One region of the Nostoc sp. UHCC 0252 genome, then DNA from elsewhere that is predicted to be linked to it. Evidence: riboswitches for the same ligand, from Rfam matches in the RefSeq annotation. Region 1 holds a riboswitch; each other region holds the start of a gene.

Region 1 (2,269 bases):
CGAGAGACGGGACGAGACACAGGTGATTTTATCTTACGAGGTGGATCGTAAAATAAATCAGGTCGAGTCCGCCAAATAAAGCTGAGTGCTACGACGGTGATCAGCGCTTCGCCAATGCCAATTACAATATGCCAAGAAGCCATCGCTGTCAAACCTACCATCAGAGGAACTGTTCCAGACACAGCTAGTTGTAAGGCACACACAACTGAAGCTACCATTACACTTGTCCAAGCAGCGATCGCCGCACCAATTGTCATACCCCGCAAGGTATCGCGCCCAGTAGCAAATCTGACTGTGCGATAGAGATAGTAACCACCAAAAGTCCCAATTAATCCCATATTAAAGATGTTGGCTCCTAAAACGGTCAGTCCACCATCTTGAAACAGAACAGCTTGCACGATGAACACTGCAACCATAACTAGCGAGCCAGCCCAGGGGCCTAATAAAGCTCCAGCTAGTGTTCCGCCTAAAAGGTGTCCAGAAGTGCCTCCTGGAATCGGGAAATTGATCATTTGCGCTGCGAAGATAAATGCTGCACAAACTCCCATTAAAGGTACAGCCCGTTCTTGGTATTCTGCCTGCGATCGCTTAGTCGCTACTGTAATTAGACTTAGGGCAATTATCCAGGTGATCAGGATAACGGGTAAGTTCAAAAAGCCATCTGGAATGTGTAGAGCTAGCGGCTGTATTACCCAGTACAGCCAGCCGAAGGACGAAGTACCCATAAATGGTATTGTTTCCATATTCTCAGAAGTGTCCTTTGCAGCCAGATTGTATTTAAACGTTTAGTTGTCTAGTAGACCACGTATTCTCTAAAAACTTCAATCCAGTGGGGGGGCATATTAAACCAATTCGCAATGGGCTTCGCCCCGCTACGCTAACGCAATTTCCGATTTGCAATTACGTTTTGTGACGGGGATTTGAATTAGGCATCAAAACGTGTTGCCCCTATTAGGCAGGGACTTAAACCCCCAAATTTTGTTAAATACAATCAATTTAGGTTGATAGGATTATTTTGTTCGCGGTCTTGATGCTTGAGCAATAGTGATATAGTTACTCCAATCGGTTCTGATGGGGAGCAGCCATTGGACGCAAGGGGGAAAGTCCGGTGTGAATCCGGCGCTGTCCCGCAACTGTGAGCCAAAATTAGGTGAGTCAGGATGCCCGCCGATGGGAACCAATTCGTTAACATAAATCTGCGAGGTACAGGTTATGAAAAGAAAAAAACAGGCGTTAGTTAGTCTAACCCTGATGGGAGTTATTAGTTTTTACTTGGTAGTTGGTTTCCCCAAACCCGCTTATGCTATGCACATTATGGAAGGTTTTTTACCAGTGCAGTGGGCGGTTTTTTGGTGGATTGTGGCATTACCATTTTTTTTATTAGGATTGCGTAGTCTGACTCGCATTACCCAAGCTAACCCGGAACTAAAACTACTACTGGGATTGGCTGGTGCTTTCACTTTTGTACTGTCAGCGTTGAAGATTCCTTCTGTCACAGGTAGCTGTTCTCATCCTACAGGGACGGGGTTAGGTGCGGTGCTGTTTGGCCCTCTCACCATGACGGTTTTAGGTAGCTTGGTATTGTTATTTCAAGCTTTGTTATTGGCGCATGGCGGCTTGACGACGCTGGGCGCAAATGCTTTTTCGATGGCGATCGCTGGCCCATTTGCAGCTTACTGGATATATAATCTGACAATTAAGCTGAGTGGTAAACAAAAAATCGCCATATTTTTAGCAACTGCGATCGCAGATTTACTAACCTACGTTATAACTTCTATTCAACTCGCCCTAGCTTTCCCTGCCCCCGTTGGTGGATTTATCGCTTCATTTACCAAGTTCGCCGGAATTTTTGCTATAACTCAAGTTCCCTTAGCAATTAGTGAAGGATTACTAACTGTGTTGGTATGGAACTGGCTGCAATCTTATAATCCTCAAGAATTGGAACTGTTGCAATTAATCAAGCGAGGAAATGGTAATGAGTCAATCTAAAAAAGGGTTGAGTAACTGGCTGTTGGTAGTAGCTGTATTAGCTTTAGCAGTTGCACCATTGATATTTGTGCGGAGTGGGGAATTTGGCGGTTCTGATGATCAAGCCAAAAAAGCAATTACTGAAATACAACCCGGATATCAACCCTGGTTTAAATCACTATTTGAACCTCCTAGTAGTGAGGTAGCAAGCTTGTTATTTGCTTCGCAAGCAGCTTTGGGTGCTGGAGTTGTCGGTTATGCAATTGGGTTGTATAAAGGACGTTCCCAACAACAAAAGCGT
Region 2 (2,269 bases), on a different contig from region 1:
TTGTTAACTGCTAAAATTCAGGCAAGCGATCGCCGTCGCTACGTCCAGATGGGAATGATCAGTGCGATCGCTAAACCATTTAATCCTCTAGAATTAGCTGCTAATGTAGCAGTAGCTTTGGGCTGGAGTCTGGAAAAGTAAGCTAAATTTATTTATCGAGATTATTTTTTTACTTTTAGCCACTTTAAAACACCATCAACATCAGTAACCTGTTCGCCTGGCGGTGTGGCTGGACGATTTATCATGACAACCTTCACACCCAGTTCTCGCGCCGCCATAATTTTGGGTTTTGTCGCATCGCCACCGCTATTTTTACTCACGATGGTATCAATATTATGATGAATCAGGATTTGCCTTTCATTATTGAAGGTAAAAGGCCCGCGATCGCACAAAATCCTTCCTGGCGGTACTAAAGCATCATCAGTAGGGGGATCAATCATCCGCATCAGAAACCAAATTTTCTCGCAGTGGGCAAAAGCGGCGAGTTCTTGTCTGCCAACTGTCAAAAATACTCGCTGTGCCTGATTTTGTAGAGATGCGGCGGCAGCTTCAACACTATCGACTTCAATCCAGCGATCGCCACTTTCTTTTTCCCAAGGCGGACGTATTAACATTAAACGAGGTATTCCGACTTCAGTTGCAGCATCTGCCGCATTAAAGGAAATTTGACTAGCAAAAGGATGGGTTGCATCAATTAACAAGTCGATTTGCATTTGACGCAGATAGCTAGCCAATCCAGCCACACCACCGAAGCATCCAACCCGTAAATCGCCTAACGGAATTGAGGGTTCACGGGTGCGACCGGCTAGAGACGTGATTGCTTCTAACCCTTGAATAGTCGACAGTTTCGCAGCTAATTTTGCGGCATCTCCCGTACCACCCAAAATCAAAACGCGCATCATTAAGATAAAGGTGGAATTTTTGCTAAAATGCCCTTTTTCAAGGCTTCTGGACGCTCTGACCAAGGCAGTAAACCATCTGCTTTGACATAGTATTGACTAGCGCACTCTAGTACCGCAGATGCACTACCGTCAACGGCTAAATCACCAAATAAATATGTTAATTTGCCTTTAGCAGCAAAAGCAACTACACAAGAACGATTACAAGCACTCATGCATTCAACTTCTTTAATTGGAAATTCATCTCGTAAATCCCAATCTTGTGCAAGCTGCTGAAGTTGGTTTAAAAGTTTTTGACCACCGCTTTCACCTAAGCGTTTTCCCTCATGCCAAACGCTAGCGCAAGTTTTGCAAACAAATAAAGTATGGTCAGCAACACCCAAAGGATTCGTTGGGGAAATATTTACAGTAGTAGTCATCTGTACCTCGCAGATATGTGGAACTGGTAAATCTATTTCGGCGGGCATCCTGACTTACTCAATTTGAAATTTTAGATTACATCTCAAATTAGTTTACAGTTGCGGGACAGCGCCGGATTTGCACCGAACTTTCCCCGTTACCTCTGGTAGCTGCTCCCCACCAGAACCGAATAACCTTATCGATCATACACTAGGGTCATCTAAATAAAAGGATATTACCAAGAGTAAGGAGCAAATATCGTAACTTTGCCTAGCTCCACAAGTCAGATTACTGCGATATTGCATCATTCTTTAGAAGGCGAAATGAATTGCTTTTCTGAACCAAAATCCAGGCTTTGACTTTTAATCAATTGCGCTAAACCCGGTTTTTGCCACAGATACGAGGTGTCACATAATAAAGTTTGCTAGATTTAGGTTTTTTTCTTGCTCGATCCAAGAAGTATATGCTAACGTTAATATTCGTGTGGTTAAGGACGTATAGCTCAGTTGGTTAGAGCGCTACGTTGACATCGTAGAGGTCACTGGTTCGAATCCAGTTACGTCCATTTTAGATAATGTCCTTACCAGTACTGGCTACGATGTCAACGTAGCGCTCTAACCAACTTGTTTTCTCTCAGTTTTCTCTCAATCAATACTATTTTATCCTTAAAACAATGAAATAGGGGTAACTAGCTGATTTGAGAGAAGCTTATCATTTACCCATATTTTTATAACTTTTCGTTATCAATTGATAAAAATATTCTTGATTAGCTTATATATGCCTACCAGATTAGGGATTGAGCCATATTCGCCTATAGCACCTCTATTTTCAGTCCCATGTAGAATGCAAGCTTAAGTCTTATGTCGCTTGTTATAGCTAATTGTAGAGCTAGGTATTAAAGCTTAAATGCTATCAAAGCTAATCATTCAACAATAGAAACGTAAGAAACAATCATTCCCCAGTTTTATCGT
Region 3 (2,269 bases), on a different contig from region 1:
TCAGCCTCAATGCTGACACCGAGCAGAGTAATATCACTCTTGGTATGCTGGGCGCAGGATTTTTCGCAGCCAGTGAAGTGGATATTAACAGGGCAATTGAGAATAACGCGAGTTTCAAGATACTCTGCTAATGCTAATGCATGACTTTTGGTGTCCGTGGCAGAAGAGGCGCAACCCTTTTTTCCAGAACAGGCAACTAATGCACTCTTGATATTAGTTGCTGAGGAATCCAATCCTAAGAAAGCAATTTCTTGCAGGACATCGCCAACCCATTGCTGAGGAATATCTGTTAGCAACAGATTTTGCCAAGGGGTTAATCGAAGAGTGCCGCTACCGTATTTCGTTGCTAAATCTGCTAAACCACGTATCTGGTTACTCTCCAATCGTCCAAGGGGTAAGACGACACCAATGTAAAATAAGCCTTGCTGACGTTGGGGATGGATGCCAATATGCTGATACTTCGCATCTGACCGCTCCCCCAGTCCCTCTCCTACAAGGAGAGGGGAGAATTTCTCACCCTTCCCTATTAGGGAAGGGGGTTGGGGGGTTAGGTCACTGCATAAAAGAGAAAAAGGTAGACGCTGCTCAACTTCCTGAAGATAATTTTCACAACCTAAAGTATTCAATAACTCTAAGAGACGTAGCCGACGCTTACTTGTAGTATTACTATGAGCTAGATAGACATCCGCCAAAGCTGCCAAGACGGGCAAACATTGCTCTGGTGATAACAAAATTCCCATATCGCTAGGCGGTTGCCCCTTTGCGCCGACACTCAGATAAAGGCGGAAATAAACATTACCGTCAACTAAGGCAGCAGCAAATAGGATATCATTCAAGCGATCGCACACCCGAATTATCTCACCACCATCAAAGCAAACGCTAAATTTTGCCGACAATCCAGAAAGCGCCGGATGTGTAGCAATATAATCATCCCAACTTTGGAAAAAAGGGCGAGTGTCGATTAATTCTAGCGGGTCGATACCAGCAGTTGGGCTGGTCATAATATTACGGATGTGGTCTACAACAGGATTACGAGAACCTAGTCCCATATCCTGTAGATGTTTCAGAACCTCAGCATTTATCCCCGTGCGGATTTCGCGGACTTGTAGGTTAGCTCGATTAGTCACATCTACATAGCCGCCACCGTGCTGTTCTGCTATATCTGCGATCGCACGGCACTGCTGACTACTAATAATTCCACCTGGTATTCTAATGCGAGATAATATACCATCGGCGGCGGGTGTAGCATAAAACAAGCCAGGACAAGTGGCAAATCCTGAAAGCAAACTTGGAACTCCTTCCCCGTGCAACGCAGGGAGTATAAGGTGAGTGTGTCTTCTCTGACATCTTGAGAGTTGGCATTCTGACTTGGGTGATCCCATCACAGCTGCGGCACAGTCCCGGAATTTCACCGGAGTTTCCCAACTCCAAGCTTTAGTAATTTAGCACGAGAACGCAGTCAGAATATTTAATGCTTCATATTTTGAATCAACCTATCCACGCCCAAAAGCGTGAATTCGATGGCTCATGTAGTAATCGCCTAATTAGATTTAATAAAAAGACTTCTCCCTGGTTTTACTACACGAAACTGTCTTTTTCTGAGTCAGAGAGGGGCAGATTTGAACGAAAAACATAATTTTGAGCGACTTTCCAATAGCGCGAGAACCGCTTGAGGTCAATATAGCCGTCATACTCAAAAAATGGTTCTACTTCTAGTACTTCCACTGCTATCGAACCTTCTATTTGATTGCAGATATCATCAAATCGGGGGCTGGGACTGTTGGCTGTGACAACTAAATTTGCATCATGTTCTTGAGCAAAAGTTAAAATTTCTTGTCCCACATCGCCACGACGGATAACAACGGGTAACTCCAGCAAACATTCGTAGATAAAAGCGATGCGTTTGAGACTCAGTTGCCATTCTTCTATCAAAGCCTCGTCCCAAACCCAGATAGCTGGCGCATCAGGGTATTGTTCTAATGCGGGATTATTTGGACTGAGGCAGTCTCCATGTACCCAAACAATTGGTTTATTCATTTTTCACTTTTTACCTTTTTTTCCACGTTGCCAACTTTGGCTATTAGCTTGTTTGCTAAATTCCCCTTTGGGAAAAAGTCGCTGTTCTAATTCTTCATAGCTGCCTTCAAAATCACAATGACCGTAAAGGGGACATTTCTGGCAATAAATGCCTTTGGTGTAGCGTTCTAAATTTTCACGGTTGAAAAAATATGGTTTCTGACTAAAGGTGCTGGCAACCCATTGCCATGAC

Evidence for each region. Region 1 has a riboswitch for cobalamin ahead of VB732_RS08470 (energy-coupling factor ABC transporter permease). Riboswitches for the same ligand answer to the same signal wherever they lie in the genome.
Region 2: it holds a riboswitch for cobalamin, as region 1 does, so the genes downstream of both, VB732_RS28660 (DUF1636 family protein) here and VB732_RS08470 (energy-coupling factor ABC transporter permease) in region 1, are expected to answer to the same signal.
Region 3: it holds a riboswitch for cobalamin, as region 1 does, so the genes downstream of both, cobG (precorrin-3B synthase) here and VB732_RS08470 (energy-coupling factor ABC transporter permease) in region 1, are expected to answer to the same signal.

What each region holds. Positions count from the first base shown of each region.
Region 1 is NZ_JAYGHE010000009.1:82,751-85,019, forward strand. It holds gene cbiM (cobalt transporter CbiM) at 1-743, opposite strand, end outside; cobalamin riboswitch at 1,047-1,187, shown strand; gene VB732_RS08470 (energy-coupling factor ABC transporter permease) at 1,213-1,989, shown strand; gene VB732_RS08475 (energy-coupling factor ABC transporter substrate-binding protein) at 1,976-2,269, shown strand, end outside.
Region 2 is NZ_JAYGHE010000073.1:5,160-7,428, forward strand. It holds gene VB732_RS28650 (response regulator) at 1-141, shown strand, start outside; gene VB732_RS28655 (cobalt-precorrin-6A reductase) at 162-899, opposite strand; gene VB732_RS28660 (DUF1636 family protein) at 902-1,318, opposite strand; cobalamin riboswitch at 1,340-1,504, opposite strand; tRNA gene VB732_RS28665 (tRNA-Val) at 1,790-1,863, shown strand.
Region 3 is NZ_JAYGHE010000042.1:17,854-20,122, forward strand. It holds gene cobG (precorrin-3B synthase) at 1-1,286, opposite strand, end outside; cobalamin riboswitch at 1,336-1,474, opposite strand; gene VB732_RS21535 (hypothetical protein) at 1,579-2,037, opposite strand; gene VB732_RS21540 (FAD-binding domain-containing protein) at 2,041-2,269, opposite strand, start outside.